DNA from 2 places in the Bradyrhizobium ganzhouense genome. Region 2 is predicted to be linked to the other one. Evidence: predicted binding sites of a transcription regulator. Region 2 holds the regulator's gene; the other holds the start of a gene.
What was found. The regulator PhoB, encoded in region 2, activates phosphate uptake and scavenging genes when phosphate is short. The targets are predictions, from matches to a motif close to TGTCATNNANCTGTCAT.

Region 1: phnF (phosphonate metabolism transcriptional regulator PhnF) is a predicted target of PhoB. The motif match lies at 4,027-4,043, and genes of this name have one in related genera.

The regions. Positions count from the first base shown of each region.
Region 1 is NZ_CP181318.1:8,352,256-8,367,790, reverse strand. Features, by position in the region: gene phnC (phosphonate ABC transporter ATP-binding protein) at 1-369, shown strand, start outside; gene phnD (phosphonate ABC transporter substrate-binding protein) at 445-1,374, shown strand; gene phnE (phosphonate ABC transporter, permease protein PhnE) at 1,459-2,343, shown strand; gene phnE (phosphonate ABC transporter, permease protein PhnE) at 2,340-3,185, shown strand; gene phnF (phosphonate metabolism transcriptional regulator PhnF) at 3,264-3,992, opposite strand; gene phnG (phosphonate C-P lyase system protein PhnG) at 4,112-4,576, shown strand; gene phnH (phosphonate C-P lyase system protein PhnH) at 4,581-5,189, shown strand; gene ACLFLU_RS38905 (carbon-phosphorus lyase complex subunit PhnI) at 5,193-6,308, shown strand; gene ACLFLU_RS38900 (alpha-D-ribose 1-methylphosphonate 5-phosphate C-P-lyase PhnJ) at 6,305-7,201, shown strand; gene phnK (phosphonate C-P lyase system protein PhnK) at 7,194-7,991, shown strand; gene phnL (phosphonate C-P lyase system protein PhnL) at 8,014-8,712, shown strand; gene ACLFLU_RS38885 (alpha-D-ribose 1-methylphosphonate 5-triphosphate diphosphatase) at 8,725-9,882, shown strand; gene phnN (phosphonate metabolism protein/1,5-bisphosphokinase (PRPP-forming) PhnN) at 9,879-10,475, shown strand; gene ACLFLU_RS38875 (pyridoxamine 5'-phosphate oxidase family protein) at 10,501-11,112, shown strand; gene ACLFLU_RS38870 (hypothetical protein) at 11,644-11,901, shown strand; gene ACLFLU_RS38865 (alpha/beta fold hydrolase) at 11,912-12,694, opposite strand; gene ACLFLU_RS38860 (O-acetylhomoserine aminocarboxypropyltransferase) at 12,699-13,994, opposite strand; gene ACLFLU_RS38855 (IclR family transcriptional regulator) at 14,117-14,905, opposite strand; gene ACLFLU_RS38850 (Bug family tripartite tricarboxylate transporter substrate binding protein) at 15,036-15,535, shown strand, end outside.
Region 2 is NZ_CP181318.1:816,581-832,115, forward strand. Features, by position in the region: gene ACLFLU_RS03760 (lysylphosphatidylglycerol synthase domain-containing protein) at 174-1,229, shown strand; gene ACLFLU_RS03765 (ATP-binding protein) at 1,265-2,563, shown strand; gene pstS (phosphate ABC transporter substrate-binding protein PstS) at 2,708-3,721, shown strand; gene pstC (phosphate ABC transporter permease subunit PstC) at 3,865-4,854, shown strand; gene pstA (phosphate ABC transporter permease PstA) at 4,859-5,704, shown strand; gene pstB (phosphate ABC transporter ATP-binding protein PstB) at 5,701-6,522, shown strand; gene phoU (phosphate signaling complex protein PhoU) at 6,534-7,250, shown strand; gene phoB (phosphate regulon transcriptional regulator PhoB) at 7,273-7,980, shown strand; gene ACLFLU_RS03800 (GcrA family cell cycle regulator) at 8,084-8,593, opposite strand; gene ACLFLU_RS03805 (aspartate aminotransferase family protein) at 9,047-10,249, shown strand; gene argF (ornithine carbamoyltransferase) at 10,249-11,172, shown strand; gene ACLFLU_RS03815 (Hsp33 family molecular chaperone) at 11,410-12,417, shown strand; gene apaG (Co2+/Mg2+ efflux protein ApaG) at 12,440-12,832, opposite strand; gene ACLFLU_RS03825 (OpgC domain-containing protein) at 13,013-14,293, shown strand; gene ACLFLU_RS03830 (SGNH/GDSL hydrolase family protein) at 14,293-15,063, shown strand; gene ACLFLU_RS03835 (SGNH/GDSL hydrolase family protein) at 15,076-15,535, shown strand, end outside.

The DNA.
Region 1 (15,535 bases), 1.4 Mb from region 2:
GGCCAGCAGCAGCGCGTCGCGATCGCCCGGGCGCTGGTGCAGCAGCCCGACATCATCCTCGCCGACGAGCCGATCGCCTCGCTCGATCCGCGCAACACTAAAATCGTCATGGATGCGCTTCTGCGCATCAACAAGCATTTTGGCATCACCGTGCTCTGCAATCTGCATTCGCTCGATCTGGCGCGCAGCTATTGTGATCGCCTGATCGGCATGGCGCAGGGCCGCGTGGTGTTCGACGGCGCGCCGTCCGCACTGACCGACCTCGTCGCGCGTGAGCTCTACGATCTCGAAGCCGCCGACGTCATGGGCGGTACGCCTGCTCCGGCACCCGAGGGTGTTCCGGCACTCGGTACGGCCGCGGCGGCTTGATCCGCGCCGCATCTGTCATTGCCAGTCTTTGGCCAGTTTTTGCGTCAACCGAACCCAACCGATGAAGAGGGTATCATGATCACTCGCAGATTAGTTCTCGCCGGCGCCGCCGCGCTCACCTTTGCCGGATCCGCTTCCGCCGAAGACTGGAAGACGAAATATCCGGAGATCACCTTCGCCGTGATCCCGGCCGAGAACGGCTCGGGCGTCACCGAGCGCTACGGTCCTTTCGTCAACTACCTGTCGAAGGAGCTTGGCATCAAGGTGACGCTCCGCGTCGCCAACGACTACGCCGCGGTCATCGAAGGTCAGCGCGCCGGCAACATCCATATCGGCTACTACGGCCCGGCCTCGTTCGCCCGCGCCCGCTTGACCGGCGTCAAGACCGACGCCTTCGTGATCGACGTCAATGCCGACGGATCGAAGGGCTATTACTCGGTGTTCTACGTGCTGGCGAAGTCGCCGTACCAGAAGATCGAAGACCTCAAGGGCAAGAATCTCGGGCTGGTCGATCCGAACTCGACCTCCGGCAACAACATGCCCCGCTTCAAGCTGAACGCGATGGGCATCGATCCCGACGCCTACTTCTCCAAGGTCGTCTTCACCGGCAGCCACGAGAATGCCGTGCTGGCGCTGGCCCAGGGCACCGTCGACGTTGCCGCCAACTGGTGGAACGCCGACGACGATTCCAACCTGACCCGCATGCTCAACAAGGGCATGGTGAAGTCGACCGACGGCACCGTGATGAAGAAGGAAGACTTCCGCATCATCGTGAAGTCCGACCTCATCATCAACTCGCCCTACGCCTATCTCAGCGATCTGCCTGACGACATGAAGGCCGCCATCAAGAAGGCCTTCCTTGACGCGGCGCAGAAGGACCCCGAGGCGTTCAAGAAGCTCTCCGACGGCAAGAACAAGCCCTGGGAGGCGATCGGCAATGACGATTACAACAAGACCATCGAGCTGATTAAGTTCGTCGACAATCTGCGTAAGAAGGCGTCCTGATCTCGTCGGGACGACGTACTGGAGCCGGGTCGACGGACCCGGCTCTTTTCTTGATGGATCAGTTTTGATGGATCTCTGCCTTCGATGACGATTGCGGTTTCGATCCTTCCCGAGCAGCAGCTCGCCGTCCTGAACGCCGCCTATCGCAAGGCGGTTGCGCGCAAGCGTCTGCGCGTGCTGGCAGGGCTGACTCTATTCGCGGCCGCGCTGATCGTGGCCTCGATCGGCGCCGAGGTGAACTTACGCACCTTCTTCACCTATTTCGGCAACTTCGTCAGCTATTTCAACCGCATCCTCACCCTCGACAACGGCCAGCGGGTGTGGACCGATTTTGGCGAATGGTTCTGGGGCTGGCACAAATGGCTCAAGCTGCTCGGCGAGACGCTGCTGATCAGCTATGTCGGCACGCTGACCGGGGCCGTCCTTGCGTTCCTGCTCAATTTCTTCGCGGCTGAAAACACCTCGCCTGCTCCCTGGCTGCGCTTCACGGTGCGGCGCCTGCTGGAATTCGCCCGCACGGTGCCCGGCATCGTCTTTGCTCTGATCTTCGTCATTGCGTTCGGCCTCGGGCCGATGGCGGGCGTGCTTGCGATCGCGATCCACTCCACCGGCGCGCTCGGCAAACTGTTCTCGGAGATCGTCGAGAATGCCGACATGAAGCCGGTCGAGGGCATCCGCTCCACCGGCGCGAGCTGGATCTCCTGCATGCGCTTTGCGATCCTGCCGCAGGTCTCGGCCGGCTATGCCAGCTACGCGCTGCTGCGCTTCGAGATCAATGTGCGCGAAGCCTCGGTGATGGGCTTCGTCGGCGCCGGCGGCATCGGGCAGGAGCTGATCGTCGCCATCCGCAAGTTCTACTATTCCGACGTCAGCGCGATCCTCGTGACCATCATCATCACCGTCTTCCTGATCGACATCACGACTGGCTGGGTGCGCGGCCGCCTGTTCGGCAAGGAGGCGCGGTCATGAGCAGGCCGCAAGACGTCGACACCGCGCAGATCCGCGCGCGTTATCCCGATGTGTTCAACCGGCCGGCGTCGGCGCGCCTGGCGACGCCATTGATGCTCGTCGCCGCATTTGCGATCTTCGTGTTCGGTCTGGTCGATCTCGACTTCTCGCCGTCGCGCTTCGTCGCGGGGCTGAGCCAGCTCGGCTGGATCAGCATGATGATGATCCCGCCCGATCCCGGTTCGTCGCTACCGCTTTATCTCAAGGCGCTGGGCGAGACGCTGTCGATCGCGCTGCTCGGCACCACGCTGGCCGCACTGTTCGCGCTGCCGGTCAGCCTGCTTGCGGCGCGCAATGTGGTGCCGAACATCGTCCGCTTTCCCATCCGTCGGTTCCTCGATTCGATCCGCGGCGTCGACACGCTGATCTGGGCGCTGGTGTGGATCAACGTGGTCGGCCTCGGCCCGTTTGCCGGCGTGCTCGCCATCGCCGTGTCGGATTTCGGCGCGTTCGGCAAGCTGTTCTCGGAGGCGATCGAAGGCGCCGACCAGAAGCAGGTCGAGGGCATCCGTGCTTCCGGCGGCAGCGCGCTGCACGAGATCCGTTTCGGCCTGATGCCGCAGGTGCTGCCTGTGATCGCGGGGCAGGTGCTGTATTTCATCGAATCGAACACGCGATCGGCCACCATCATCGGCATCGTCGGCGCCGGCGGCATCGGGCTTCAGCTGGCGGAGCAGATCCGCGTGCTGGAATGGCAGAAGGTGTCGTTCCTGATCCTGATGATCCTGGTCGCGGTCGCCGCGATCGATTTCATCTCGGGCAAGCTGCGGTTTGCGATTATTGGGCGAAGGGCGGCGGCCTGATCAAAGGTGCCGTAGGGTGGGCACGGCGCTGTCGCGCCTTTGCCACCCTGCGGCTCCGGATTCGTGGAGAGCGCGCCCCTACGGCTCGACCAAAAACTCCACCCGCTCCGCCGCGAACCGAGAGTGCTTCGTCACCAGCGGCTTGCCCTCGAGATCCAGGTCCGTCGCGTCGACCACCAGGATCGGCCGCCCCAGCGGCAGATCGAGCCGCGCGGCGTCGGTGGCGTCGACAATGCCGGCGGTAATCCGGGTGGCGCCGCGCCGATAATCGCCGATCCCGTAGTGCTCGAGCATCTTCGTCATCGAGCGCGTCGCGGCAAACACCATGCCCGCGCCCGGAAACAGGTCCGCCGACAACCAGGTGGTGGAGACGCAGATCGGCGTGCGGTCGGCCAGCCGAATCGCCTCGATCCGCACCAGCGGTGCGCCGGTCTTCAATCCGAGTTCCCGCGCGAGCTCGCGGGTCGCGACATCGTCTGACGCCTCGATCATTCGGCCATGCGGCTCGCGGCCGTCTGCGCCGACGATCTCGGAGAACCGCGTCCGCGAGCGCAGCGGATAGGCAAGCTTCTGCGCTTCGACATAGGTTCCGCTGCCGCGCTCGGCGCGCACGATGCCGCGCTCGGCAAGCGCCGCCAGCGCGCGCCGCACGGTGTGGCGATTGACGCGATAGGTTTCGGCGATCTCCATCTCGCCCGGCAACTTGTCGCCTGCGGCAAAGCGGCCGTCGGCGATGCCGCGCTCGATGCCATCGGCAACGAGGCGCCACAGCGCGACGCCTGAGGAGGCGGTGTCCTGCATGCTCATGTCGCCGACCAGCCTAGCCCGAAAATCACACGTTTGTCACGAAACAGTCATGGCGCTTCCGTATCAAGTTGTCTATTATCATAGACAACTTCAATTCGGCAAGTTCTGTCAAAAGTTCGGTGGAGTCGGTGACCCAGCACAACACCCAGCAAGCCCAGCGCCAGGCCGCCATGGCCGTGCTGGCGCACGCGGAGGCGGGCGAGATCGCCGCCCGCCTCCGCGCGATCTCCTTGCCCGGCCATCAGGATCTGCGCGAGCCAGAAAGCGGTCTGGTGATGCTGCGTGGCCGGGTCGGCGGCGACGGCGCGCCGTTCAATCTCGGCGAGGCCACGGTGTCGCGCGCCGCGGTACGGCTTGCGAGCGGCGAGGTCGGCTTCGGCTACACGCTCGGGCGCGACGGCGAGAAGGCGCGGCTGATCGCGCTGTGCGACGCGCTGGTGCAGTCGCGCGATTTTGGCGGACTGGTGGAGCGCGACGTTATCGCGCCGTTGCGCGAGCAGCTTATGATTCGGCGCAAGCAGGCGGCGGAAGAGGCCGCTGCGACGAAGGTTGATTTCTACACCATGGTGCGCGGTGAGGGTTGATGCCATGACCACGATTGCGGAACTGCCGCCCGGTTTCGTCGACAAGGTGTTGTCGGCGCAATCGACCTTTCGTTCGGTGATGGACGCGATGGCGCGGCCGGGCGCGGTCCAGCGCATCGTGCCGATGGCGGGAGCGGCCGGCCCGATGATGCGCGGCACCGCCGCGATCGCGCTGACGCTGTTCGACCACGACACGCCGCTCTGGCTCGATGCGCGGATGTCGGAAAGCTCCGACGTCCTGAAATGGCTCAAGTTCCATACCGGCGCGCCGGTGATCCAGGATTCGTCGATCGCGGCCTTCGCGCTGATCAGCGACGGCGGGGCGCTGCCCTCGCTCGAGCGGTTTGCGCTCGGCACCAACGAATATCCGGATCGTTCGACCACGGTGATCATTCAGGTCGACAGCCTGGACGCCGGCCGCAGCTTCGAGCTGCGCGGCCCCGGCATCGACGGTGTCGCAACGCTCCAGGCGTCGATCAAACCGTTCGACCTGTTTGAACGCCTGCGTTTCAACGAGACGCTGTTTCCGCGTGGCATCGACGTGGTTCTGGTCGCTGATGATGCCGTGGTGGCGATTCCGCGCACCACGCGTGTCATGAGCAAGGGAGGCTGACGCATGTATGTCGCAGTCAAAGGCGGCGAACGCGCCATCGAGAACGCCCATCGCCTGCTCGCCAATGCGCGGCGCGGCGACCAGAGCGTTGCGGAAGTCTCGCTTGACCAGATCTCGGAACAGCTCGGGCTCGCCGTCGACCGCGTCATGAGCGAAGGTTCGCTCTATGACCGCGAGCTTGCTGCGCTCGCGATCAAGCAGGCCCGCGGCGATCTGATCGAGGCGATCTTCCTGGTTCGCGCCTTCCGCGCCACCTTGCCGCGCTTCGGCGTCAGCGAGCCGGTCGACACCGGCGCCATGCGGGTGCAGCGGCGGGTGTCCTCGACCTTCAAGGACATTCCCGGCGGCCAGATCCTCGGGCCCACCTTCGACTACACCCATCGCCTGCTCGATCCGTCGCTTAGCCAAGGCTTCGTGCCGGAAGCACCTTCTGTGGCCGAAGCCTCGACGGCGCCGACACCGCGCGTGACCGACATTCTCGGCCGCGACGGACTGATCGAGACCTCGCCGCAGGCCGAGGACGGCGCCAGCGTCGGCGATCTCACCCGCGAGCCGCTGAACTTTCCTGCGGACCGCGATTTGCGCCTGCAAAATCTCGCCCGCGGCGACGAAGGCTTTCTGCTGGCGATGGGCTACTCCACCCAGCGTGGCTATGGCCGCAACCATCCCTTCGCCGGCGAGATCCGCTTCGGCGAGGTCGAGGTGGAGTTCGCTGCCGAAGACGTCGGCTTTGCCGTGCCGCTGGGCTCGATCGAGCTGACGGAGTGTCAGATGGTCAACCAGTTCAAGGGCTCGGCGACGGAAGCGCCGTGCTTCACCCGCGGTTATGGCCTCGCCTTCGGCCAGAGCGAGCGCAAGACCATGTCGATGGCGCTGGTCGACCGGGCGCTGCGCGCCCGCGAGCTCGGTGAAGAGGTCGAAGCCCCGGCGCAAGATGAAGAATTCGTGTTGTCGCATTCGGACAACGTCCAGTCGACCGGCTTCGTCGAGCATCTGAAGCTGCCGCATTATGTCGACTTCCAGTCCGAGCTCGGCCTGTTGCGCAAGCTGCGCAAGGAATTTGCCGAAGCATCTACTGAAGCCAATGCGCCTGATGCCATGAAGGAGGCCGCGGAATGAACGCGCCCGCCTACAATTTCGCCTATCTCGACGAGCAGACCAAGCGGATGATCCGCCGCGCGATCCTGAAGGCGATCGCGATCCCCGGCTATCAGGTGCCGTTCGCCAGCCGCGAAATGCCGATGCCTTATGGCTGGGGCACCGGCGGCGTGCAGGTGACCGCCGCGATCCTGGGGCCGCAGGACGTGCTGAAGGTGATCGACCAGGGCTCCGACGACACCACCAATGCGATTTCGATCCGCAAATTCTTCGCCAAGACCGCCGGCGTCGCCACGACGACGTCGACGGACGAGGCGACCGTGATTCAGACCCGCCATCGTATTCCCGAGACGTCGCTGCACGCGAACCAGGTGCTGGTCTATCAGGTGCCGATCCCGGAACCCCTGCGCTTCCTCGAGCCGCGCGAGACCGAGACACGGCGCATGCACGCGCTCGCCGAATACGGCCTGATGCATGTGAAGCTCTACGAGGATATCGCGCGCTTCGGTCATATCGCGACGGCTTACGCCTATCCGGTCAAGGTGAATGCGCGCTACGTGATGGATCCATCTCCGACGCCGAAATTCGACAATCCCAAGATGGACAATTGCCCGGCGTTGCAACTGTTCGGCGCCGGCCGCGAGAAGCGCATCTATGCGATCCCACCCTATACCCAGGTGGTGTCGCTCGACTTCGAGGATCACCCGTTCGAGCCGTATCGTTTCAACGCGCCTTGCGCGTTGTGCGCGGCGGAGAATTCCTACCTCGACGAGATCGTCACCGACGACAAGGGCAGCCGCATGTTCGTCTGCTCCGACACCGACTATTGCGAAGGACGTCAGGCCGCCGGCCATCACGGTGCCCTAAGTGCCGCGCCCTACAAGGACAAGGCGCAGGGAGGTGCAAATGGCTGATCAGGATCTGCTCGAAACCGATCAGCCGCTGCTGGTTGCTGATACCCTCAGCAAGTCCTATGGCCGCATTGCTGCGTGCCGTGACGTGTCGTTCTCGCTCTATCCCGGCGAGGTGCTGGCGATCGTCGGCGAATCCGGCTCGGGCAAGTCGACGCTGCTCCAGCTCTTGTCCGGTCAGCTTGCCGCCAGCGGCGGGCATGTGTCCTATCGGATGCGCGACGGCATCACCCGCGATCTCGCCGCGCTCGGCGAGGCCGAGCGGCGCCTGCTGTTCCGCACCGATTGGGGCTTTGTGCATCAGGATCCGGCGCAGGGCCTGCGCATGGCCGTTTCGGCGGGCGCCAATGTCGGCGAGCGGCTGATGGCGGTGGGCTGGAATCACTACGGCCGCATTCGCGAGTCCGCCTCCGACTGGCTGACGCGGGTCGAGATCGACGTCGCGCGCATCGACGATGCGCCGCGCACCTATTCGGGCGGCATGCGCCAGCGCCTCCAGATCGCGCGTAACCTCGTCACGGGTCCGCGGCTCGTGTTCATGGACGAGCCGACCGGCGGCCTTGATGTGTCAGTTCAGGCCCGCCTGCTCGATCTCCTGCGCAATCTTGTCGCCGAGCTGCATCTCGCCGTCGTCATCGTCACCCACGATCTCGCGGTTGCGCGCCTGTTGTCGCATCGCGTGATGGTGATGAAGGGCGGCCGCGTCATCGAAACCGGGCTCACCGATCAGGTGCTGGACGATCCGCGCGAGCCCTATACCCAGCTCCTCGTCTCCTCGATTCTGCCGCCATAAGCCTTCTCACATGAGCCTTCCTATGACCGCCATGATCGACATAGCCGACGCCAACAAGACCTTCACGATGCACCTGCAGGGCGGCATCGAATTGCCTGTCGTGCGCGGCGTGACCTTCCACGTCGAACCCGGCGAGTGCGTCGTGCTGTCCGGGCCATCAGGTGCCGGCAAATCGTCTATCCTGAAGATGATCTTCGGCAATTACCGCTGCGATTCCGGCCGGATCGGCATCCGCCATCGCGGCGCGCTGATCGACCTCGCCACCGCCGAGCCGCGGCAGGTCCTCAATGTTCGCCGCGCGACCATCGGTTATGTCAGCCAGTTCCTGCGCGCGGTGCCGCGGGTTGCTACCATCGACGTCGTCGCCGAGCCGCCGATCGTCAACGGCATGACGCGCGCTGATGCGCAAGCGCGCGCCGGCGAGTTGCTGCATCGTCTCAACATCCCCGAGCGGCTCTGGCAGCTTCCGCCCGCGACCTTCTCCGGCGGCGAGCAGCAGCGCGTCAATATCGCGCGCGGCTTCATCTCGGACCTGCCGATCCTGCTGCTGGACGAGCCGACCGCCTCGCTCGATGCCGCCAACCGCGCCGTCGTGGTTGCACTGGTCGCCGAGAAGAAGCGTCAGGGCGTCGCCATGGTCGCGATTGTGCATGACGACGAAATCCGCCATTTGATTGCCGACCGCATCGTCGATGTCACCAGCTTTGCCGCTGCGGCCTGAAGGAAGAGGGACATGAACGCCAAGCCGAAGGACATTGTGATCGCCAACGCCAGGATCGTGCTGGCTGACCGGGTGATCGAGCAGGGCTGGCTTGCTCTTGCCGATGGACGTATCGCCGAGATCGGCGAGGGCAGGGCGCCCGCGGGCGCAGAGGACGCTGGCGGCGATCTCATCATGCCCGGCCTGATCGAGCTCCACACCGACCATCTCGAAGCGCATTACGTGCCGCGCCCAAAAGTGTTCTGGAATCCGGTCGCGGCCGTGATCTCCTATGACGGCCAGCTCGCGACCTCGGGCATCACGACCGTGTTTGATTCGCTCCGGGTCTGGCGCGAGGACGGCGCCGAGGAGGTCGATGGCCGTGCGGGCGTGCTTGCCGCCGCGATCACGAGCGCGCGCGATGGCAATCTGCTGCGCGCCGACCACTTCCTGCACCTGCGCTGCGAAATCCCGATGCCGAGCGTGGTCGAGGAAGCCAAGGAGCTGATCGACCGTCCCGACGTCAAGCTGATGTCGCTGATGGACCATACGCCCGGCCAGCGCCAGTTCCGCGACGAGGTCAAGCTGCGCGACTATTATCGCGGCAAGGGCGGCGGCAAGACCGATGCCGAGCTCGACGAGCTGTTCGCAAAGCGCTTCGAGTACCAGAAGAAATACGCCGCGGCCAATATGCGCGAGATCGTGTCGCTGGCGCACGAGTACAAGATTCCGCTCGCGAGCCATGACGACACCACCGACGAGAACGTCGCCGACGCCGTGCGTGACGGCGTCGCGGTGGCAGAGTTCCCGACCACGTTGGAGGCCGCGCGTGGCCTGCATCAGGCCGGCATCGACATCCTGATGGGCGCGCCGAACGTCGTGCGCGGCGGCTCGCATTCGGGCAACATCGCCGCGGTCGATCTCGCCCGCGAGGGGCTGCTCGACATCCTGTCGTCGGACTACATCCCGTCCAGCCTGCTGATGGGCGCGCTGCAACTGCCCGAGCATGCGCCCTCGATCAGCCTGCCGGCGGCCGTTCGGACCGTAACGAAAGCACCCGCCGACGCCGTCGGTCTCACCGATCGCGGCGAGATCGCAATCGGCAAGCGCGCCGATCTGATCCGCGTTCACGTCGCCGGCAGCGTTCCCGTGGTGCGCAGCGTCTGGCGCGAAGGGGGCCGTGTCGCATGAGCGAGACCGTCACGACGGCCACGGCGCAGGCGGGCGCGATCGGGCCAGGGCGACTGGTTCTCGTGGTCGGTCCGAGCGGTGCCGGCAAGGACACGCTGCTGCGGCTGGCGCAGGCGGCCTGTGTCGACGATCACCAAATCGTCTTCCCGCGTCGCGTCGTGACGCGCGCGTCCTCTGCCGACGAGGACAATATTGCGTTGAGCCCCGACGAATTCGCCCGCGCGCGCGATCATGGCGATTTCGCCGTGCATTGGGATGCGCATGGGCATTCCTATGCGCTGCCGCTGGAGATCAATGACGACATCCGCGCGGGGCGGGCCGTCGTCGCCAACGTCTCGCGCACGGTGATCGCTGCGCTACGTCAGGCCTATGCCAATGTCGTCGTGGTCGCGATCACCGCGCCGCCGGACGTGCTGGCGCAGCGCCTTGCCGCCCGCGCGCGTCACAGCGACGGTAATATCGCCGACCGGCTCGCGCGCAGCGTCAAAGACGCATCGGCGCAAGCTGACGTCACCATCCTCAACGCTGGGAGCGCTGACTATCACAGCCGCCACCTCCTGCGTGTGATCAGGAACGAAAGCTGGCACGAGTAGCGGCTGGCGCAACAAGGAGACTGGAATGTCGGTGATCGAAACGGTCGAGCAGCTAGAGGCCATCTACGGCGCCACCAATGACGCCTCGACCGTAAAAGTCGCCGACCACGTCACCCCGCTCTACCGCATCTTCATCGAAAATGCGCCGTTCGCCGCACTCGCCACGATCGGGCCCGAGGGCATCGACTGCTCGCCGCGCGGCGATCTCCCCGGCTTCGTCCGCATCCATGATCCCAAGACGCTGATGCTGCCGGATCGGCGCGGCAACAACCGGGTCGACTCCTTGCGCAACATCGTGCGCGATCCGAGGGTGTCGTTGATGTTCCTGATCCCCGGCTCCGGCAACGCGGTCCGCGCCAACGGCCGCGCGCACCTGTCGATCGATCCCGAGCTGCTCGCCTCGTTCAAGGTCGAGGGCAAGGCGCCGCGCAGCGTCATGGTGATGAATGTGGACGAGATCTACTTCCAGTGCGCTCGCGCCATCGTCCGTTCCGACCTCTGGAATCCCGACAAGCGCATCGACCCGAAGATGCTGCCAACACCGGGCCAGATCCTCGCCGAGATGAGCCAGAACAAGGTCGGCGGCGCGGAGTATGACCGCATCTGGCCAGAGCGAGCTGCCGCAACGATGTGGTGAGCGTACGCGCTCTCTCGTCTCCCTCGCCCCGCTCTGGCGGGGAGAGGGCGGGGTGAGGGGCCTCTCTCCGCTCGCGAGACCGGCGCGAGACCTGTCCCCCTCTCTCCCGGATCGCACCGGACGATGCTTCGCATTGCCGAGGCGATCCGACCTCTCCCCGCAAGCGGGGCGAGGTGAGGCGCCCCCTCCAATTAATCGCCATCCCGCACTCATCGCGAGATGAATCCGCCTGTCAGTGTTTGCGGCGGGAGAAGCGCGCAAGCGCGCCCGCCGCAAATATGGATAGCCATTTCATTGACCGATCGCGCCAATCGCTCAATATTCAAAGCATCAAAACTGCTCCCCGAGCTTGATGCCGCGATATGAGAATCGATCACCAGCGTAACCCTGACGACATGCATGCGTGCATGACGCGGCGCTGTTTCTCCGCGGCTACCGGCGCTTGTTGTTGTTGTTGCTGACGGGCACCTCACAACGCCTCATACCGCAATTCCCAAGACAGGAACGCCGAGCTTCGGCGAGCGAGCAGTCATGTCCCAAGCCCACTTTCAAGCCCACTTTCAAGCCCAGTTTCAGGCCCAGTCCAACGCCTACATCATCGAAATCCACGACCGTGCCGCCGGCATCATCACCCGAGACGCGCGCGGCTTCCGCTTCTTCTCCTCTGAGCGACTGTTCGACAGCCTCGAAGGTCGCCAGTTCCGCTCGGCGCGCGAGGCCGAGCGCGCCGCGCGCGCCGTGTTCTCCGAACGGAGCCGGCGCGCAAGTTCCTCACTCTTCGCCAACTGATCGCCAGGACTCAGCCTTTCAGCGCCGCCAGCAATTCATCCGGGCGCTCGGCCATGATCATATGGCCCGCACCCGGCACGACGACGGTCTTCGCGTGCGGGATCGCCGCCGCAAGCGCCTTGCCCGCCTTCGCCGGCGTCATCATGTCCCGCTCGCCGAGAATGAGGGTAGCAGGCACTTTGACGGTCGCGGCGGCTTGAAGCGCATTCGCGTAGGCATTGCAGGCCGACAGATCCCTGAACAGCACGCCCGGCTCGCAAGACTTCAATACCGCTTGCGCGCCGCCATGCATCCATAGGCCCGGTGCGAGGCTGCCGCCAATCTCGGCCTTGAAGCCGAGACCCCAGATCGAGACCATGTCGAGCGCGTCCTGCTCGTTGGCTTCGGCCGCTTTAAGCAGATCCGGACCGACCGTCATGGTCGCGGCGGTGCCGATCAGGCTCAGCGCCGAGACCTTGTCGGGATGGCGCCCTGCGGTCTCCAGCGAGATCAGCGATCCCATGGAATGGCCGATCAGATGCGCCTTCGCTGAGCCTGCCGCATCGAGCAGCGCGGCCGTCCAGTCGGCCATGTCCGCGATGCTCGCGAGTGAAGGCCCGGCGGAGCGGCCGTGACCGGGCAGGTCGGGCGCCAGAACGCCAAAACCGTGATGGGCAAACCAGCGCGTATGCAGTGCCCATGTCGAATGATCGAAGCCGGCGCCATGGATGAAGACCACCGTGGGCAGGGACTTGTCGAATTCGCGGCCGCCGGTTGCGGCAAACACCTCAGCGCCGTTGACGGAGAGCTTCATCGTGTCAAACCTTCTGCGAGATGCGCAGCGCCTGCGCGAGATCGTCGATGATGTCGGAGGCGGTCTCGATGCCGACCGACAGCCGCACCAGCTCCTCGCCGATGCCGGCGGCCTTGAGCTGCTCGGCATCCATCTGCTGATGCGTGGTCGAGGCCGGGTGAATTACCAGCGTCTTGGCGTCGCCGACATTGGCGAGATGGCTGATCATGCGTAGCGACTCGATGAACTTGCGGCCCGCGGGCCGGCCGCCCCTGATGCCGAAGGAGACGATCGAGCCCGCGCCGCGCGGCAGCAGATGCTTTGCGAGCTGATAGTCCGTGTGGTCCTCAAGCGAGGGATGCAGCACCCAGTCGACAGCCTTGTTGGACTTCAGCGCCTCAAGCACCAGATGCGTGTTCTGCATGTGGCGGTCCATGCGCACGCCAAGCGTCTCGACGCCCTGCAACAGCTGGAATGCGTTGGTCGGGGACAGGCAGGCGCCGAAATCGCGCAGGCCTTCGGTGCGCGCGCGCATGATGAAGGCGGCGGTGCCGAACTGCTCGTCGAAGACGATGCCGTGATAGCCGCCATAGGGTTCGGTCAGCACGCCGAACTTGCCCGACGCGCGCCAATCAAAGCGGCCGCCGTCGACGATGGCGCCCCCGATCGCGATGCCGTGGCCGCCGATCCATTTGGTCGCCGAATGCATCACGATGTCGGCGCCAAGCTCGATCGGCCGGCTGAGATAGGGCGTGGCAAAGGTGTTGTCGATCAGCAGCGGAATTCTTGCGTCATGCGCGATCGCCGCGACTTTCGGGATGTCCAGCACCTCGAGCCCGGGATTGCCGATCGTCTCGCCGATCACGAGCTTTGTGTTCGGCTTGATCGCCTTCCGGAACGCATCATGATCGCGCGGCTTCACGAACGTCGTGGTGATGCCGAAGCGCGGCAGCGTGTGCGCCAGCAGATTGATGGTGCCGCCATAGAGCGAGCTCGACGCCACGATGTGGTCGCCGGCATTCAAGAGCGTCGCGATGGCGAGATGCAGCGCGGCCATGCCGCTGGCAGTGCAGATCGCGCCGACGCCGCCTTCCAGCGCCGCGAGCCGCTCTTCCAGCACGCCGGTGGTGGGATTGGAGATGCGCGTATAGATGTGGCCGGCGCGTTCGAGATTGAACAGTGCCGCCGCGTGGTCGGAATCCTGGAACACATAAGATGTGGTCTGGTAGATCGGCACCGCGCGGGCGCCGGTCGCGGGATCCGGATGCTGGCCCGCATGCAGGCTCAGGGTCTCGAAGGCGGGCGGTTTTGGCGCGGGCATGCGTGGCCTCGTTGGTCGATCGGCGATGGCGGTCCTTGTGCCACAAAAACGTGCACCACGTCAGCCCATTGACAGCGCCGAAGGTGTGCTCCCTCGCCCCGTTCTTACGGGGAGAGGCGAAGCTAGCCGCGGATGGTCTGTTCGATCGCGCGGGTCTCGCGCAACAAAATCTCCGCGACTTCCTGCTCGCGGCGCGGGCCGAGCCTCGTCCGAACGGCGGAGACGGTCATCGCCGCCGCAGGCCGACCGTCCGGGGTCTTGATCCAGGTTGAGATCGATTTCGTGCCCTGGACGAGACCGATCTCCCGCATGCCATATCCGCGCCGCCGCGCCGCAGTGACCTGGCCGAGCACCGTCGCGGCGTCGGTCCGATAGGCCTCGAACCGCTTCTCATTCGCTGTAACGATTTTTCGCGCGTCCGGCGCCGGCAGTGCGGCGAGGATGGCGACGCCAGCGCTGGAGACGCCGAGCGGTCGGCGCGCGCCGACCTCGATCGACAGCACCTGGATCGGATAGGCGCCGATCCTGCGATCGACGCACAGCGTGTCGTTGCCGGTTCGCACCGTCAGGAACAGCGTGTCGCCGATCTCGGCGGAGGCGCGCCGCAGCGAAGGACCTGCGGCGACCTGCAGCGGCGAGGGCCGGGGGCGCGCGAGCGCCAGCTCCGGCACCTGGTTGCCGATCGCGTAGCGGCCGGTCCTGCCGTGCCGCTCGACGATGCCTTCCTCGATCAGCACGTGAACGATGCGGTGCACGGTCGGGCGCGTCAGGCCGGTGGCCTGCACCACCTCGGCCAATGGCACGCCGTCTTCGCGACCTGCGGCAAGAATACGCAGCACCGACAATGCGCGGCGGATCGCCTGCGCGCCTTGTCGCGGTTCTGTCGCACTTGAGAAAGTTCTCTTGTCCATAATATGGACAAGAACGCCACAATTCACTCGACAGGTAAAGCCCGCATCTGGAGATTGCGCTCCGATCGGGATGTCTTGCGCGACGTCAGGGCAATCGACGTGAAATTGGAAGCGCCGTCGGGAGGTTAACATGAGATTAATCGGGATCGCCATCGCTGCTGTCGCCGCGATGCTGGCGGGGCCCGCGTCGGCCCAGCAGTGGCCGGCCCGCAGCGTCAAGCTTCTGGTGCCCTATCCTGCCGGCGGCAACGTCGACAGCGCCGCGCGCATCATCGCCGACAAGCTTCAGGAAAAGCTCGGACAGCCCTTCATCATCGAGAACAAGGCCGGCGCCGGCGGCATGATCGCGGGCGAGGCTTTCGCGAAGTCTGCGCCCGACGGCTACACGCTGTTCGTCGGGGCCAACGGCCCGGTGCTGTTCGCGACCGAAATCAACAAGCGCGACGCCTATAATTGGAAGAAGGACTTCCTGCCGATCTCGACCATCTCGATGACGCCGCTGGTGCTCGAGGTCCATCCGTCGGTGCAGGCGACGACCTTCAAGGAATTCATCGAGCTTGCCAAGCGTGAGCCCGGCAAGCTGACCATGGCCTCGCCCGGCCCCGGCACCACCAACCATCTGCTCAGCGA
Region 2 (15,535 bases):
TTCACATTGGCGAATTCCACTCCGCCGCAAAACGCGCTAGTGGAGGGGCGGGGGGCATGCGCGAGGCCGGAGCCGGCGGCAAGGGTTCGTTGAGGGCTCGTTCGTCAAGTGCCTGTGCGTCGTCCGCCTGTTCGCCGGCCACCCTGGCCGTTGCAGCGTTGTTCGAGGTCTAGATGCTGGAAGCCATACGCAGGGCGATGACGTTTCTGCGCCAGAAGCAAATCCTGCATAAGCTTGGAGTTGTGATCAGCGTCGCGGTCATCGGCATCGCTTGCTATGTGCTCTACCACATGCTGCGCGGCATCGACATGAACGAGGTGATCGAGGCGATCAAGAGCACCGAGCCGCGCCAGATTGCGATGGCCGCGCTGTTCGTCGCCGCAGGCTATTTCACGCTGACCTTCTACGACCTGTTCGCCGTGCGCGCGATCGGCCATACCCACGTGCCCTATCGCATCAACGCGCTCGCGGCCTTCACCAGCTATTCGATTGGCCACAATGTCGGCGCCAGCGTTTTCACTGGCGGCGCGGTGCGCTACCGCATCTATTCGGCCTATGGGCTGAACGCGATCGACGTCGCAAAAATCTGCTTCCTCGCCGGTCTCACCTTCTGGCTCGGCAATGCCGCCGTGCTCGGCCTCGGCATCTCCTATCACCCGGAGGCGGCCGCCTCGATCGACCAGTTGCCGCCCTGGCTGAACCGGGCGTTCGCGATGATGATCCTCGCAGCGCTGGTCGGCTATGTGGTCTGGGTCTGGACCCAGCCGCGGGTGGTCGGACGCGGCCCCTGGACCGTGGTGCTGCCGGGCGGTCCGCTGACGTTGCTGCAGATCGCGATCGGCATCATCGATCTCGGCTTCTGCGCGCTCGCAATGTACGTGCTGGTCCCCGACGAGCCCAATCTCGGCTTCGTCGTCGTTGCGGTCATCTTCGTCTCGGCGACGCTGCTTGGCTTCGCCAGCCATTCGCCCGGTGGGCTCGGGGTGTTCGACGCCGCCATGCTGGTCGGCCTCTGGCAGATGGACCGCGAGGAACTGCTCGGCGGCATGCTGCTGTTCCGGGTCCTCTATTATCTGTCGCCCTTTGTCATCTCTGTAATCTTGCTGACGTTTCGCGAGGTTATCATCGGTGCCCGATCGAAGCGCCTGCAGCAGGCGGCGCTCAAGCTCGATCCAGGCCCACCGCCTGAAGCCGCTTATGTGAGAAAGCGCAGCGACAGCGGCGCCTGACCGGCGCAAAAGGCAACAAGGAGAAGCCCGCCCCGATGGCGATCGACGCTCCCTCGTCTCCCACTGTGCAGCCCTGGTCCGACCGGCTGCGGCACTCGACCGTCATCCTGATCGCTGCCGCGCTGGCGCTGTCGGTCGTGGTCTCGCTCGGCGAATTGTCGGTGGTGCGGGCGGTGACGGTGTTCCTGTGCATCGCGGCCGCCGCCCTGATCCCCTGGCGGCTGCATGATACCGCTGCCTCGCGCGAGGACACCCGCCGCGTTAATCCGGTCGAAAGCGCGGCGGTGGCCGCGGTCGTCGCCGGCATGCCGGACCCCGCGGTGCTGCTCGATCGCGCCGGCCGCGTCATCCACCTCAATGCCGCCGCGGCCCAGCTTGCGCCGGCGCTGCGCAAGAACGAGCTCGCCCAATTCGCGCTGCGCTCGCCGGAGATCATCATGGCGCTGCGCGAGTCCATTGCGACCACCGAGCCGCGTCGCGCGACCTACCTCGACCATGTGCCGGTCGATCGCTGGATGGAGCTGATCATCACCCCGGTGCCGGTGCCGACCACTTTCGGCGGCGCCGACAAATGCATGCTGATGACCTTCCACGACCAGACGCCGCTGCGCCGGGTCGAGGAGATGCGCGCCGACTTCGTCGCCAATGCCAGCCATGAATTGCGCACGCCACTGGCTGCGCTCTCCGGCTTCATCGATACGCTCCAGGGCCAGGCCAAGGACGATCCCAAGGCGCGCGAGCGCTTCCTCGGCATCATGCACAACCAGGCCACCCGCATGGCGCGCCTGATCGATGATTTGCTGTCGCTATCGCGGGTGGAACTGTCGGCCCATGTGCGGCCGGACACGCTGGTCGATCTGCTGCCGATCATCTTCCAGGTCGCCGACGGGCTCGAGCCGCTGGCGCGGGAACGCCAGGTCGAGGTCGAGACCCATCTGCCGGAAGCGCCTGTCATGATCGCAGGCGACCGCGAGGAGCTGCTGCGCCTGTTCGAGAACCTGATCGAGAATGCGCTCAAATACGGCGCTTCCGGCGGACGCGTCATCGTGTCGTTGACGGCGACCCCGGCCACCGATGGAACTCAGGAAATCCGGGTCATGGTGCGCGATTTCGGCCCCGGCATCGCGCCCGAGCATCTGCCGCGCCTGACCGAGCGGTTCTACCGGGTCGACGTCGGCGACAGCCGTTCCCAGGGCGGGACCGGACTTGGTTTATCGTTGGTGAAACATATTCTTAACCGTCACCGCGGCCGTCTTCTGATCGAAAGTGTCCCTAAGCAGGGCGCCACTTTCACCGCCTGTTTTCCCCAGGCCAAGACTCCGGCTTCGAACTGAAACTCAAGCGATTTCAATCGCTTGAAGACGTCATCCGACTGTCACGAAACCTTCGTAAAAGCACAGCCGACCGCTCCTAAAGGGGCGGCGCGGGGAGCGCGATCGGGCGCTGATGGCGCTTCGTTCCCCTGTATGGAGACCAGCATGAATTTCATCAAGACGATCGTCGCTGCCGGCTTGGTCGCCGCAACGACGACGGCGGCTTTCGCTGCCGACATCACGGGTGCAGGCGCGACCTTCCCGTTCCCGATCTATTCGAAGTGGGCTGACGCCTACAAAAAGGAGACCGGCAACGGCCTCAACTACCAGTCGATCGGTTCCGGCGGCGGCATCAAGCAGATCCAGGCCAAGACCGTGACATTCGGCGCCAGCGACGCGCCGCTCAAGGCCGAGCAGCTCGAGAAGGACGGCCTTGCGCAGTGGCCGATGGTGATGGGCGCCATCGTTCCCGTCGTCAACCTCGAGGGCGTCAAGGCCGGTGAGCTGGTGTTCGACGGCGAGACGCTCGCCAACATCTATCTCGGCAAGATCACCAAGTGGGACGACGCCGCGATCAAGAAGCTCAATCCGAACGTGAAGCTGCCGTCGGACGCGATCACCGTGGTCCGCCGTTCCGACGGTTCGGGCACCACCTTCAACTTCACCAACTACCTCTCCAAGGCCAGCGCCGACTGGAAGAGCAAGGTCGGTGAGGGCACCGCCGTCGAGTGGCCGGTTGGCGTCGGCGCCAAGGGCAACGAAGGCGTGTCGGGCAACATCAGCCAGACCAAGAACTCGATCGGCTATGTCGAGTACGCCTATGCCAAGCAGAACAAGCTGACCTACACCGGCCTGATCAACAAGGCTGGCAAGCCGGTGCAGCCGACGGTCGAAGCCTTCCAGGCGGCCGCTTCCAACGCCGACTGGGCCAAGGCTCCCGGCTACTACGTCATCCTGACCGACCAGCCCGGCGACAAGTCCTGGCCGATCACGGCGGCGACCTTCATCCTCATGCACAAGGAAGCCACCGACAAGGCGGCCTCGCAGGAAGCCATCAAGTTCTTCCGCTGGGCCTTCAAGAACGGCGGCAAGGCGGCTGAAGAGCTCGACTACATCCCGATGCCCGAGAGCGTCGTGACCCTGATCGAGAAGACCTGGGCTGCCGAGATCAAGAGCTAAGCTCTTCTCCAAGCGCGGCGCGGCCTTCCAGGGCGCGCCGCGACCCACACGATTTCGACCCCGGATCAGCGTCGCGCTGCATCCGGGGCGCCGGACCGACAACAAGCGTATATAATTTGGTACAGGGGATCGGCGTGGCAGAGATGGCCGTTCAGAGCGATATCGTCGACGACGCCGGACCGTATGACCGCGCCAAGGCCTTGAGCGCATTCAAGCTCGGCGACGTCACCTTCTACTGGATCACGCGGCTCAGCGCGATCTCGGTGCTCCTCATCCTCGGTGGCATCATCCTGTCGCTGATCGTCGGCGCCTTCCCGGCGATGAAGGAATACGGCTTCGCGTTCCTGTGGACGCAGCGCTGGGCGCCGTCGGCGGATCCGCCGGTGCTCGGCGCGCTCGGACCGATGTACGGCACGCTCGTCACCTCTTTCATCGCGATGCTGATCGCCATTCCGGTTGGTCTGGGCATTGCCATCTTTCTGACCGAGCTCTGCCCGCAATGGCTGCGCCGCCCGATCGGCATGGCGATCGAGCTGCTCGCCGGTATTCCCTCGATCATCTACGGCATGTGGGGCTTCTTCGTGCTGGGTCCGTTCCTGGCCAACACGTTCCAGCCCTTCATGATCAAGATCTTTGACGGCGTTCCGGTGCTGGGCGCGATCTTCGCAGGTCCCCCGTCCTATCTCAGCCTGTTCAATGCCGCGCTGATCCTCGCGATCATGGTGCTGCCCTTCATCACCTCGATCTCGGTCGACGTGTTCAAGACGGTGCCGCCGGTGCTGAAGGAAGCCGCCTACGGCGTCGGCTGCACCACCTGGGAGGTCGTCCGCAGCGTGGTGATCCCCTACACCCGCGTCGGCGTCATCGGCGGCGTCATGCTGGCGCTCGGACGCGCGCTCGGCGAGACCATGGCGGTGACCTTCATCATCGGCAACTCGTTCCGCATCTCGGGGTCGATCTTCGCCCCCGGCACCACGATTTCGGCCGCGATCGCATCCGAATTCGCCGAAAGCGACGGTCTGCACCAGTCCGGCCTGATCCTGCTCGGCCTGCTGCTGTTCGTGCTGACGTTCTTCGTGCTCGCCGCGGCGCGGCTGATGCTGATGCGGCTGGAAAAGAAGGCGGGGAACTGACGCCATGAACCCGATCTATTCACGCCGCCGCCGCAAGGACATCGTCGTCCGCGGGCTCTGCATGGCCGCCGCCGCCTTCGGCGTGACCTGGCTCGCTCTGATCCTGATCACGCTGCTCTACAACGGGTTGGCGGGCCTGAATCTTGAGATATTCGTCGCGGACACTCCGCCTCCGGGCTCGACTGAAGGCGGCCTGCGCAACGCGATCATCGGTTCGGTCATCATGACCGTGATCGGCGTTGGCATCGGCGCGCCGCTCGGCCTGTTCGCCGGCACCTATCTCGCCGAGTACGGTCGCAACGACAAGCTGACCTCGGTGATCCGCTTCATCAACGACATCCTGCTGTCGGCGCCCTCGATCATCATCGGCCTGTTCATCTACGGCGCGGTGGTGGTGCCGATGCGCGGCTTTTCGGCGATCGCAGGCTCGCTCGCGCTTGCCGTCATCGTGATCCCGGTGGTGCTGCGCACGACCGAGGACATGCTGCTGCTGGTGCCGAACGCACTGCGTGAGGCGGCTTCCGCCCTCGGCCTGCCGCGCTCGCTGGTGATCAAGCGGATCGCTTATCGCGCCGCCCGCTCGGGCCTCATCACCGGCGTGCTGCTCGCGACCGCCCGCGTCGCCGGCGAGACCGCGCCGCTGCTCTTCACCGCGCTGTCGAACCAGTTCTTCAGCCTCGGCCTGACCAAGACGATGGCGAACCTGCCGGTCACCATCAACAACTTCGTCCAGAGTCCTTACGCCTATTGGAAGCAGCTCGCCTGGAGCGGCGCGCTGCTCATCACCCTGACCGTTCTTGCTCTGAATATTGGCGCGCGCATTCTTGGCGCCGAGAGGACCGCAAAATGAGTGATCTTTCCGTATCGATGAGCGCAGCGGGCGGCCTGCCCCAGTCGCCGGTGCTGCCCGAAGCGCCCGCCAAGGTGACGGTACGCAACCTCAACTTCTATTACGGCGAGCACCACGCGCTGAAGAACATCAATCTGGCGCTCGGCACCAACCGTGTCACGGCGTTCATCGGCCCGTCCGGCTGCGGCAAGTCGACCCTGCTGCGCATCTTCAACCGGATGTACGACCTCTATCCGGGCCAGCGCGCTACCGGTCAGCTGATGCTCGACCAGACCAACATCCTCGACCCCAAGCTCGACCTCAATCTGCTGCGCGCCCGCGTCGGCATGGTGTTCCAGAAGCCGACGCCGTTCCCGATGACGATCTACGAGAACATCGCCTTCGGCATTCGTCTCTATGAGAAGATCTCGAAGTCCGAGATGGACGACCGTGTCGAGAAGGCGCTGCGCGGCGGCGCGCTGTGGAACGAGGTCAAGGACAAGCTCAATGCCTCCGGCCTGTCGCTCTCCGGTGGCCAGCAGCAGCGCCTCTGCATCGCCCGCACCGTCGCGGTGCGGCCCGAGGTGATCCTGTTCGACGAGCCCTGCTCGGCGCTCGACCCGATCTCGACCGCCAAGGTCGAGGAGCTGATCCAGGAGCTGTCCGAGAACTACACGATCGCGATCGTGACCCATAACATGCAGCAGGCAGCGCGCGTTTCTGACAAGACCGCCTTCATGTATCTCGGCGAGCTGATCGAGTTCGACGACACCAGCAAGATCTTCACGTCGCCGACCGACCGGCGCACGCAGGATTACATCACCGGCCGGTTCGGCTGAGGAGACGGCACATGGGTTCTGAACATACCGCAAAGGCCTTCGACACCGACCTCCAGGAGCTCACGCGCCTGGTCGCCGAGATGGGCGGCATCGCCGAGCGCATGATCGTCGATTCCGTCGACGCGCTGATCCGCCGCGACGTCGCGCTCGGCCAGCGCGTTGTGACCATCGACGCCGAGCTCGATACGCTCCAGAAGAAGATAGAGGAGCGCGCCGTGCTCACCATCGCTCGCCGCCAGCCGATGGCGGTGGATCTGCGCGAGATCGTTGGCGCTATGCGCGTCGCCACCGATCTCGAGAGGATCGGCGACCTCGCCAAGAACATGGGCAAGCGCGTCGCGGCGCTGGAGACGGATTTCCATCCGCTCAAACTGTTCCGCGGCCTCGAGCACATGACCGACCTCGTGCAGCAGCAGGTCAAGTCGGTGCTGGACGCCTATGCCGCGCACGATCTGCCGGCGGCGATGGCGGTATGGAAAGGCGATGAGGAAGTCGACGCCATCTGCACCTCACTGTTCCGCGAGCTCCTCACCTACATGATGGAGGATCCGCGCAACATCTCGTTCTGCATCCATCTGATGTTCTGCGCCAAGAACATCGAGCGGATCGGCGACCACGCCACCAACATCGCCGAGACCGTGTTCTACATGATCGAAGGCCAGGCCATCACCGACAAGCGACCGAAGGGCGACATGACGACCTTCGCCACGACGGTCCCCAATACTTGAATCCTTAAGGAGCGACGACCCCATGGGCGCACGCATTATGGTGGTTGAAGACGAGGAAGCTCTGACCGAGCTGCTTCGCTACAACCTCGAGGGCGACGGCTATGACGTCGAGACGGTGATGCGCGGCGACGATGCCGACACCCGTCTCAAGGAGCACATCCCCGATCTGATCGTGCTCGACTGGATGCTGCCGGGCCTATCCGGCATCGAGCTGTGCCGCCGGCTGCGGGCGCGGTCCGACACCAAGCAGCTGCCGATCATCATGCTCACCGCGCGCGGCGAGGAGAGCGAGCGGGTAAGGGGTCTTGCGACCGGCGCCGACGATTACATCGTCAAGCCGTTCTCGGTGCCCGAGCTGCTGGCCCGCGTGAAGGGCCTGCTGCGGCGCGCAAGCCCCGAACGGCTCGCCACGGTGCTCGCTTTTGGCGACATCGAGCTCGACCGCGAGAAGCGCCGCGTGGCGCGCTCGGGCCGGCCGATCGATCTCGGCCCGACCGAATATCGGCTGCTCGAGTTTTTCCTGGAGCATCCCGGCCGCGTGTTCTCGCGCGAGCAGCTGCTCGACAGCGTCTGGGGCCGCGACATCTATATCGACGAGCGCACCGTCGACGTGCATATCGGCCGCCTGCGCAAGCTGCTCAATCTCGGCCGCGAGCAGGACCCGATCCGCACCGTCCGCGGCGCCGGCTATGCGCTCGACGATCGCTTTGCGAAGGCCGAGCAGGCCTAAGGCTCTTGCCAGCAAGCAAAGTAAAAGCGCGCCGAATGGCGCGCTTTTCTATTCCCCCTACCGTCCCGGCCTTGTGCCGGGACAAGGTTGCTTGAAGCTGAGCTTACCGCGGCGGCTTCGCCGGCGCCCGCCTGCGATCCGCTGCCGGCTGATACGCCACCCGCGAGTGCTGGGCGCAATAGGGCAGGCCGGAGAGCGCCTTGCCGCCGCAGAAGAAGAAATCCGCGCTCGAGGGATCGCCAACCGGCCAGTGGCAGGTCGCCTCGTTCAGTTCGAGCAGCGACAGGCGCTGGCTCATCGGCACCACGTTGTCGTAGGTGACCGGTTCAGCCTCGACCTCGACCTCGAAGGCCTGCGCCAGCGCGGTATTGCCGCGTGCAATGGGCCTGCTCACCCGCATCATGTGCTGCGCGGGACGCGCCTTGCGCGGCCGCGGAGCTGCCGAAGACGGGCTCTTGGCGCGGCCCGACAGGCCGAGCCTGTGCACCTTGCCGATCACGGCGTTGCGGGTGACATTCCCAAGCTCAGCGGCGATCTGGCTGGCCGAAAGTCCGGCCTCCCAGAGCTTTTTTAACTGCTCGACGCGATCGTCGGACCAGGTCAAAACCGTCATTGTAACCTTTCCTTCGCCGCGCGCCCGCCATCCTGGGTTCGCACAACGAATGCCTAAGCCTCGAAAAACCCGTGCCGCCGGAATCCCTTAAGGCTCGCCGGGCGCAGTGAGACGCCCGAACGTTTACGCCGGTACATGAGGACTTTTGGGATCAGAACCGCTGCACGAGATGTCGTATCTGACAAGCCAAACGCTACAATATGGCGTGACTCACGCGCAAGAGTCCGCCGACTCGCTTCCACATGTTCCGTGGCCAAAAACCCGCAAATCTGGCACCGCAAGACTACGGAATCAGAGTTTCGCGAGGCTTTCCGGGCGGCATTGACACCCGTGGTGCCAGGCATAAGATGGTGACGCGTGCCGCCCTTAAAAGGCGGCACGTTTCGTTTTCCGGACCAATGATGCGCTGCGCAACGCACGTTCAGGCCGTCCGAAACATCCAAAGAGACCATCATGACCAACAGCGCAGCGCCGCATTTGCTCCCCGTTTTCGCCAGGGCCGACATCGGCTTCGAGCGCGGCGAAGGCGTCTGGCTCATCGCAACCAATGGCGATCGCTATCTCGATTTCACCTCGGGCGTGGCGGTCAATGCGCTCGGCCATGCCCATCCCGCGCTGGTCAAGGCGCTGCAGGAGCAGGCCACAAAACTCTGGCACATGTCGAACCTGTTCCAGAGCCCGGACGGCGAGAAGCTCGCCGCGCGCCTCTGCAACGAGAGCTTTGCGGACTTCGTGTTCTTCTGTAATTCCGGCGCCGAGGCGCTGGAGGGTGTGATCAAGCTGGTCCGCCATCATCACTTCTCCAAGGGGCATCCGGAGCGCTACCGCATCATCACCTTCGAGGGCGCCTTCCACGGCCGCACGCTGGCGACGCTGGCGGCGACCGGCTCCGCAAAATATCTCGAAGGTTTCGGTCCGCCGATGGACGGTTTCGACCAGATCCCGCATGGCGACATCGAGGCCGTGAAGAAAGCGATCGGTCCGCAGACCGCCGGCATCCTGATCGAGCCGATCCAGGGCGAGGGCGGCGTGCGTTCGGCGCCTCCCGGCTTCCTCAAGGCATTGCGCCAGCTCTGCGATGAGAAGGGCCTGCTGCTCGCCTTCGACGAGGTGCAGACCGGCATGGGCCGCACCGGCGATCTCTTCGCCCATCGGCGCACCGGCGTCACGCCTGACGTGATGTCGCTGGCGAAAGCGCTCGGCGGCGGCTTCCCGATCGGTGCGGTGCTCGCGACCGCGGACGCGGCTTCCGGCATGGGGCCCGGCTCGCACGGCTCGACCTTCGGCGGCAATCCGCTGGCGATCTCGGCTGCGAATGCCGTGCTCGACGTCATGCTCAAGCCCGGCTTCTTCGACCACGTCCAGAGGATGTCGCTGCTGCTCAAGCAGAAGCTCGCTTCCGTGATCGACCGTCATCCCGATATCGTCAGCGAAGTTCGCGGCGAGGGGCTTCTGATCGGCATCAAGGCCGTGGTGCCCTCCGGTGACCTGGTCGCAGCGCTTCGCAACGAAAAACTGCTCACCGTGGGCGCCGGCGACAATGTCGTGCGCTTCCTGCCGCCCTTGATCGTCACCGAAGCCGAGATCGAGGACAGCGTCGGACGGCTCGAACGCGCCTGCACTGCGCTGTCCGGCAACAAGCGGGCGGCAAGCTGATGAGCAAGACGCCAAAGCACTTCCTGGATATCAACGAGCTGCCGCTGTCGGAGCTCAAGAGCATGCTCTCGGCCTCCTCCGCCATGAAGGCGAAGCAGAAGGCGCATCAGCCGGTCAAGCCGCTCGAAGGCAAGACGCTGGCGATGATCTTCGAGCGCCCGTCGACCCGCACGCGCGTCTCGTTCGATGTCGCCATGCGCCAGCTCGGCGGCGAGCCGATCATGCTCACCGGTGCCGAGATGCAGCTCGGCCGCGGCGAGACCATTGCCGATACCGCGCGTGTGCTGTCGCGCTATGTCGACGCCATCATGATCCGCATCCTCAATCATGAGGCCCTGCTGGAGCTCGCGGCGAACGCGACCGTGCCCGTGATCAACGGCCTGACGCGGCGCTCGCATCCCTGCCAGGTGATGGCCGACCTCCTGACCTATGAAGAGCATCGCGGCCCGATCGAAGGTCGCACCGTGGCCTGGACCGGCGACGACAACAATGTGCTGGCGTCCTGGGCTCATGCCGCCGAGCGCTTCAAATTCAAGCTCAATGTCGCAACCCCGCCGGAGCTCGCCCCGAAGAAGGTGATGCGCGATTTCATCAAGGCCACCGGTGCGCCGATCGTGCTCGGCACCGATCCCGAGGCCGCCGTGAAGGGTGCCGATTGCGTCGTCACCGACACCTGGGTGTCGATGGGCGACAAGGAAGGCGAGCACCGCCACAACGTGCTCAAGCCCTACCAGGTCAATTCGAAGCTGATGTCGCTGGCCAAGCCCGACGCGCTGTTCATGCACTGTCTGCCCGCCCATCGCGGCGAGGAGGTCACCGACGAGGTGATCGACGGTCCGCAATCGGTCGTGTTCGACGAGGCCGAAAACCGCCTGCATGCGCAGAAGGGCATTTTGGCCTGGTGTTTTGACGCGGTGAAGTAAGGCACGCGTGGTGTTAATCGTCGTCCTGGCGAAAGCCAGGACCCATTACCACCCAACCGTAGTTTGGCGAAGATCGGCAATTGCGATCTCGCGCCACAACTCCTCCCTGGGGTTATGGGTTCTGGCTTTCGCCGGGACGACACTGAGTTTGTCGTGCGTGCGTACGATCCATTCTGCATTCCGGATGCGCCCCTGCGCCCCCTTCCATTTTCACCCTCCGACCCCAGATAAAGCGCCATGGTTTCCCAATCCCCTGACATGAAAACCGGGCCAGAGGGCCCGGTTCGCGCGCCATCCGCGGTTCCGATCGATGACGCCGTGCTGCCCTACGAGGTCGACGCGCTCGATGTGCGCGGGCGGCTGGTTCGGCTCGGCCCCGCGCTCGACGAGATCCTGACCAAGCACGATTATCCCGCGCCCGTCGGCAAGCTGCTCGGTGAGGCCATCGTGCTGACGACGCTGCTCGGCTCGGCGCTGAAATTCGAGGGCCGATTCATCCTGCAGGCACAGACCGACGGGCCGGTGTCGTTTCTGGTGGTTGACTATCAGGCGCCGGATCGCCTGCGCGCCTATGCACGCTTTGACGCCGAGCGCCTCGGTGGCACCAGGGATTCCGGCACGCTGCTCGGCCGCGGCCATCTCGCCATGACCATCGACCAGGGGCCCGATATGAGCCGCTACCAGGGTCTGGTCGCGCTCGACGGCGGCAGCCTGGAAGATGCCGCCCACGAATATTTCCTGCGCTCCGAGCAGATCCCGACGCGCGTGCGCCTCGCGGTCGGCGAGGAGTGGCGCTCGAGCGACGGCGGCAAGCATCGCTGGCGCGCCGGCGGCATGCTGATGCAGTTTCTGCCGAAGGCGCCGGAGCGCGCGCGTCAGGCCGATCTGCACCCCGGCGATGCGCCCGAAGGCGCCAAGGTGCACAGCATCGCTGAAGACGATGCCTGGGTCGAGGCGCGCTCGCTGATCGAAACCGTCGAGGACGTCGAGCTGATCGATCCCGATCTCTCCGGCGAGCGGCTGCTCTATCGCCTCTTCCACGAACGCGGCGTGCGCGTGTTCAATCCGTTGGTGTTGAAAGCACAATGCTCCTGCTCGCGCGACGCGGTCGGCGCCATGCTGAAGAGCTTTTCGCCTGACGACCGCGCCGCCATGGTCAAGGACGACAAGGTCGTGGTGACGTGTGAGTTCTGCAGCTCGGTGTACGAGTTCACGCCGGATGAAGCGGGCGTCGAGGACGCGTAGGCGTCGGCACCGTCGCCCGCCTCTAATTCAACACCCGCTTGTTGTCCGGGCTATCCAGCGAAAACGTCGGCACGTCGATCTCGAAACGTTCGCCGCTTTCGCTGACCATCTGGTAGCGGCCGGTCATGAAGCCGGAGGCGGTCGAGAGCGGCACGCCGGAGGTGTATTCGAAGCGCTCGCCGGGGGCGAGCGTCGGCTGCTCGCCGACCACGCCTTCGCCCTTGACCTCCTGCTGCCGGCCGGAGGCGTCGGTGATGATCCAGTGCCGCGTCTTGAGCTGCACGGTCTCTTCGCCGGAATTGGTGATGACGATGGTGTAGGACCAGAAATAGCGCGAGCGGTCGGCCGACGACTGCTCCGGAACAAAGTTCGGCTCGACGGTCACTTCGATCTGGCGGGTCACGGCGCGGTACATGATTGCCATCATAACGAAAACCCGGCCGGGAACCAAACGCCGCAGGCGGCTTTCGCGACATCGTCCCGCCAGAATTCACGAAGAAGTAGACCCCAATGTGATCCGGCCGCTTTGCGAGGCGATGACTGGACCGGTACACTCCTCAAACGTCGCGATTTGCGGAAGGGTTTTTGGGCCCCGATGACCATTGCCGATCAAGTGACGGGATCGACGATCGCGGGAACCGCGGGTGCCAAGCCTGCGGACGTCAAGCCCGTGGAAGCCAAACCCGTGACCGCGGAGCCGCGCGCGCCGGCGATCACGCTGCCCGCCATCGGCGAGCGCGAGCTCAGGCTCGACCTGTTTCGGGGCCTCGCGCTATGGCTGATCTTCATCGACCATCTGCCGCCGAATTTGCTGACCTGGTTCACGATCCGCAATTACGGCTTCAGCGACGCCACCGAGATCTTCATCTTCATCTCCGGCTACACCGCCGCCTTCGTCTATGGCCGCGCGATGCTGGAGAGCGGCTTCGTCATCGCCACCGCGCGCATCCTGCGCCGGGTCTGGCAGATCTATGTCGCCCACGTCTTCCTGTTCACGATCTTCCTCGCCGAGATATCCTACGTCGCAACCAGCTTCGAGAACCCGCTCTACACCGAAGAGATGGGGATCATGGATTTCCTCAAGCAGCCCGATGTCACCATCGTGCAGGCGCTGCTGTTGCGCTTCCGTCCGGTCAACATGGACGTGCTGCCGCTGTATATCGTCTTGATGCTGGCGCTGCCGCTGATCCTGTGGTCGATGAAGTGGCGGCCCGACGTGACGCTCGCGCTCTCGGCGCTGCTCTACGCGGCGACCTGGGAATTCGACCTCTACTTCTCGGCCTATCCGAACGGCTTCTGGGCGTTCAATCCGCTGGCCTGGCAGCTGCTGTTCGTGTTCGGGGCATGGTGCGCGCTCGGAGGTGCACGACGCATGTCGCGCATTCTGGCGTCACCGATAACGATGTGGATATCGATCGCCTATCTCGTCGCGGCGTTCTACGTGACGTTGACCTGGTACGTGCCGCAGCTTGGCCATCTTATGCCGAAGCGGCTCGAGCAGTGGATGTATCCGATCGACAAGACCGACCTCGACGTGCTGCGCTTCACGCATTTCCTGGCGCTCGCCGCGCTCATCGTGCGATTCCTGCCGCGGGAGTGGCCGGGCCTGACATCGCCGTGGTTGCGGCCGCTGATCCTGTGCGGCCAGCATTCGCTTGAGATCTTCTGCCTCGGCGTCTTCCTGGCCTTTGCCGGCCATTTCATCCTGGCCGAGGTCTCCGGTGGACCGGGCATGCATGCGCTGATTAGTCTCTCCGGAATCCTGATCATGTGGGCGGTTGCCTGGGTGATTTCGTGGTACAAGCGCGTCGCTGACAAGAGCGGTGCGAAAACCAAAAACGCCGTCGGCAACGCCGATATGGCGGGAGGGGGCTGATGAAGGCGAAGGTTCTCCTGAGCCTGGTCCTGTTATGCGGGTGCCTCGCCGCGCCTTCGGCGCGCGCGGGCGAAGCTGTGCCTCCTGCGCCCGCAGCCTGCGAATTACCGCCCTATCTGCTCGCCACCGACAGCCAGCTCCACAAGGTCGCTGAGACCGTCAAGGCCGGCAAGCCGCTCGAGATCCTGGTGATCGGCAGCCGCTCCACCACCATTCCATCTTCGGAGGACAGCTCCTATCCGGCGCGCATGCAGGCCATTTTGAAGGACAAGCTGCCGCCTGCGGAGACCGTGCACGTATCCGTAGAAATACAGAGCAAGAAGACTGCGGAGGAGGCCGCCGGAACCTTCGTTAAGCTGATGGAAGCAAAAACACCTACTTTGGTCATCTGGCAGACCGGGACCGTGGATGCTATCCGGTCCATCGATCCCGACGATTTCCGCGGCGCCGTGACCGAAGGGGTCACTGCGTTGCAAAATGCAGGGGCTGACGTCGTCTTGATGAATTTGCAGTACAGCCCGCGTACCGAAACCATGATCTCGGCGCCGCCTTATCTCGATAATATGCGGGTGGTGGCGCAGGAGCATGATGTCCCGCTGTTCGACCGTTTCGCGATGATGCGGCAGTGGAATGACCAGGGTCAGTTCGACCTGTTCAGCCCCTCCCGCGGCCCTGAGCTCGCGAAGCAGGTCCATGATTGCATCGGCCGGGCGTTGGCACAGTTTGTGATCGACGCTGCCCATCTGGGCCCGGCCCAGCAGCAAAATTGAGGTCTAGCGTTAATGAGTTCTCTCCGCCCTTTTGGCCTGTCGACTTGGCTGGCCGCGCCCGCAGCGGCGGCGCTGCTGATGCTGACGCCCGTGTTGCGGGCACCTGCTCACGCTCAAGCCGCCCAGGCGACGCCCGCGCCGGCATCGCCGTCTCAGACGACCGTCGCCGCGACGTCGCCCGCCGATCAGCGCGGGCTTACCTCGCGCGCCATCGACAAGGTGAAGCAGGTCGCGAAATCCGCCGGTGACATTTTCAGCCGCGTGCCGTGTCTCGCGCCGAAGGGCATCTCGAAGACGATGGGCTCGCTGCCGCATGTCGCGAACAAGTTCGCCGCCGGCAAGCCTGTCGTGATCGTCGCGTTCGGCTCGTCGTCGACCGCGGGCTATGGCGCAAGCTCGCCCGACTTCAACTATCCGAACCGTCTTGCCGCGCAGCTGCGCCGGCAATATCCGACCGCCGACATCACCGTCA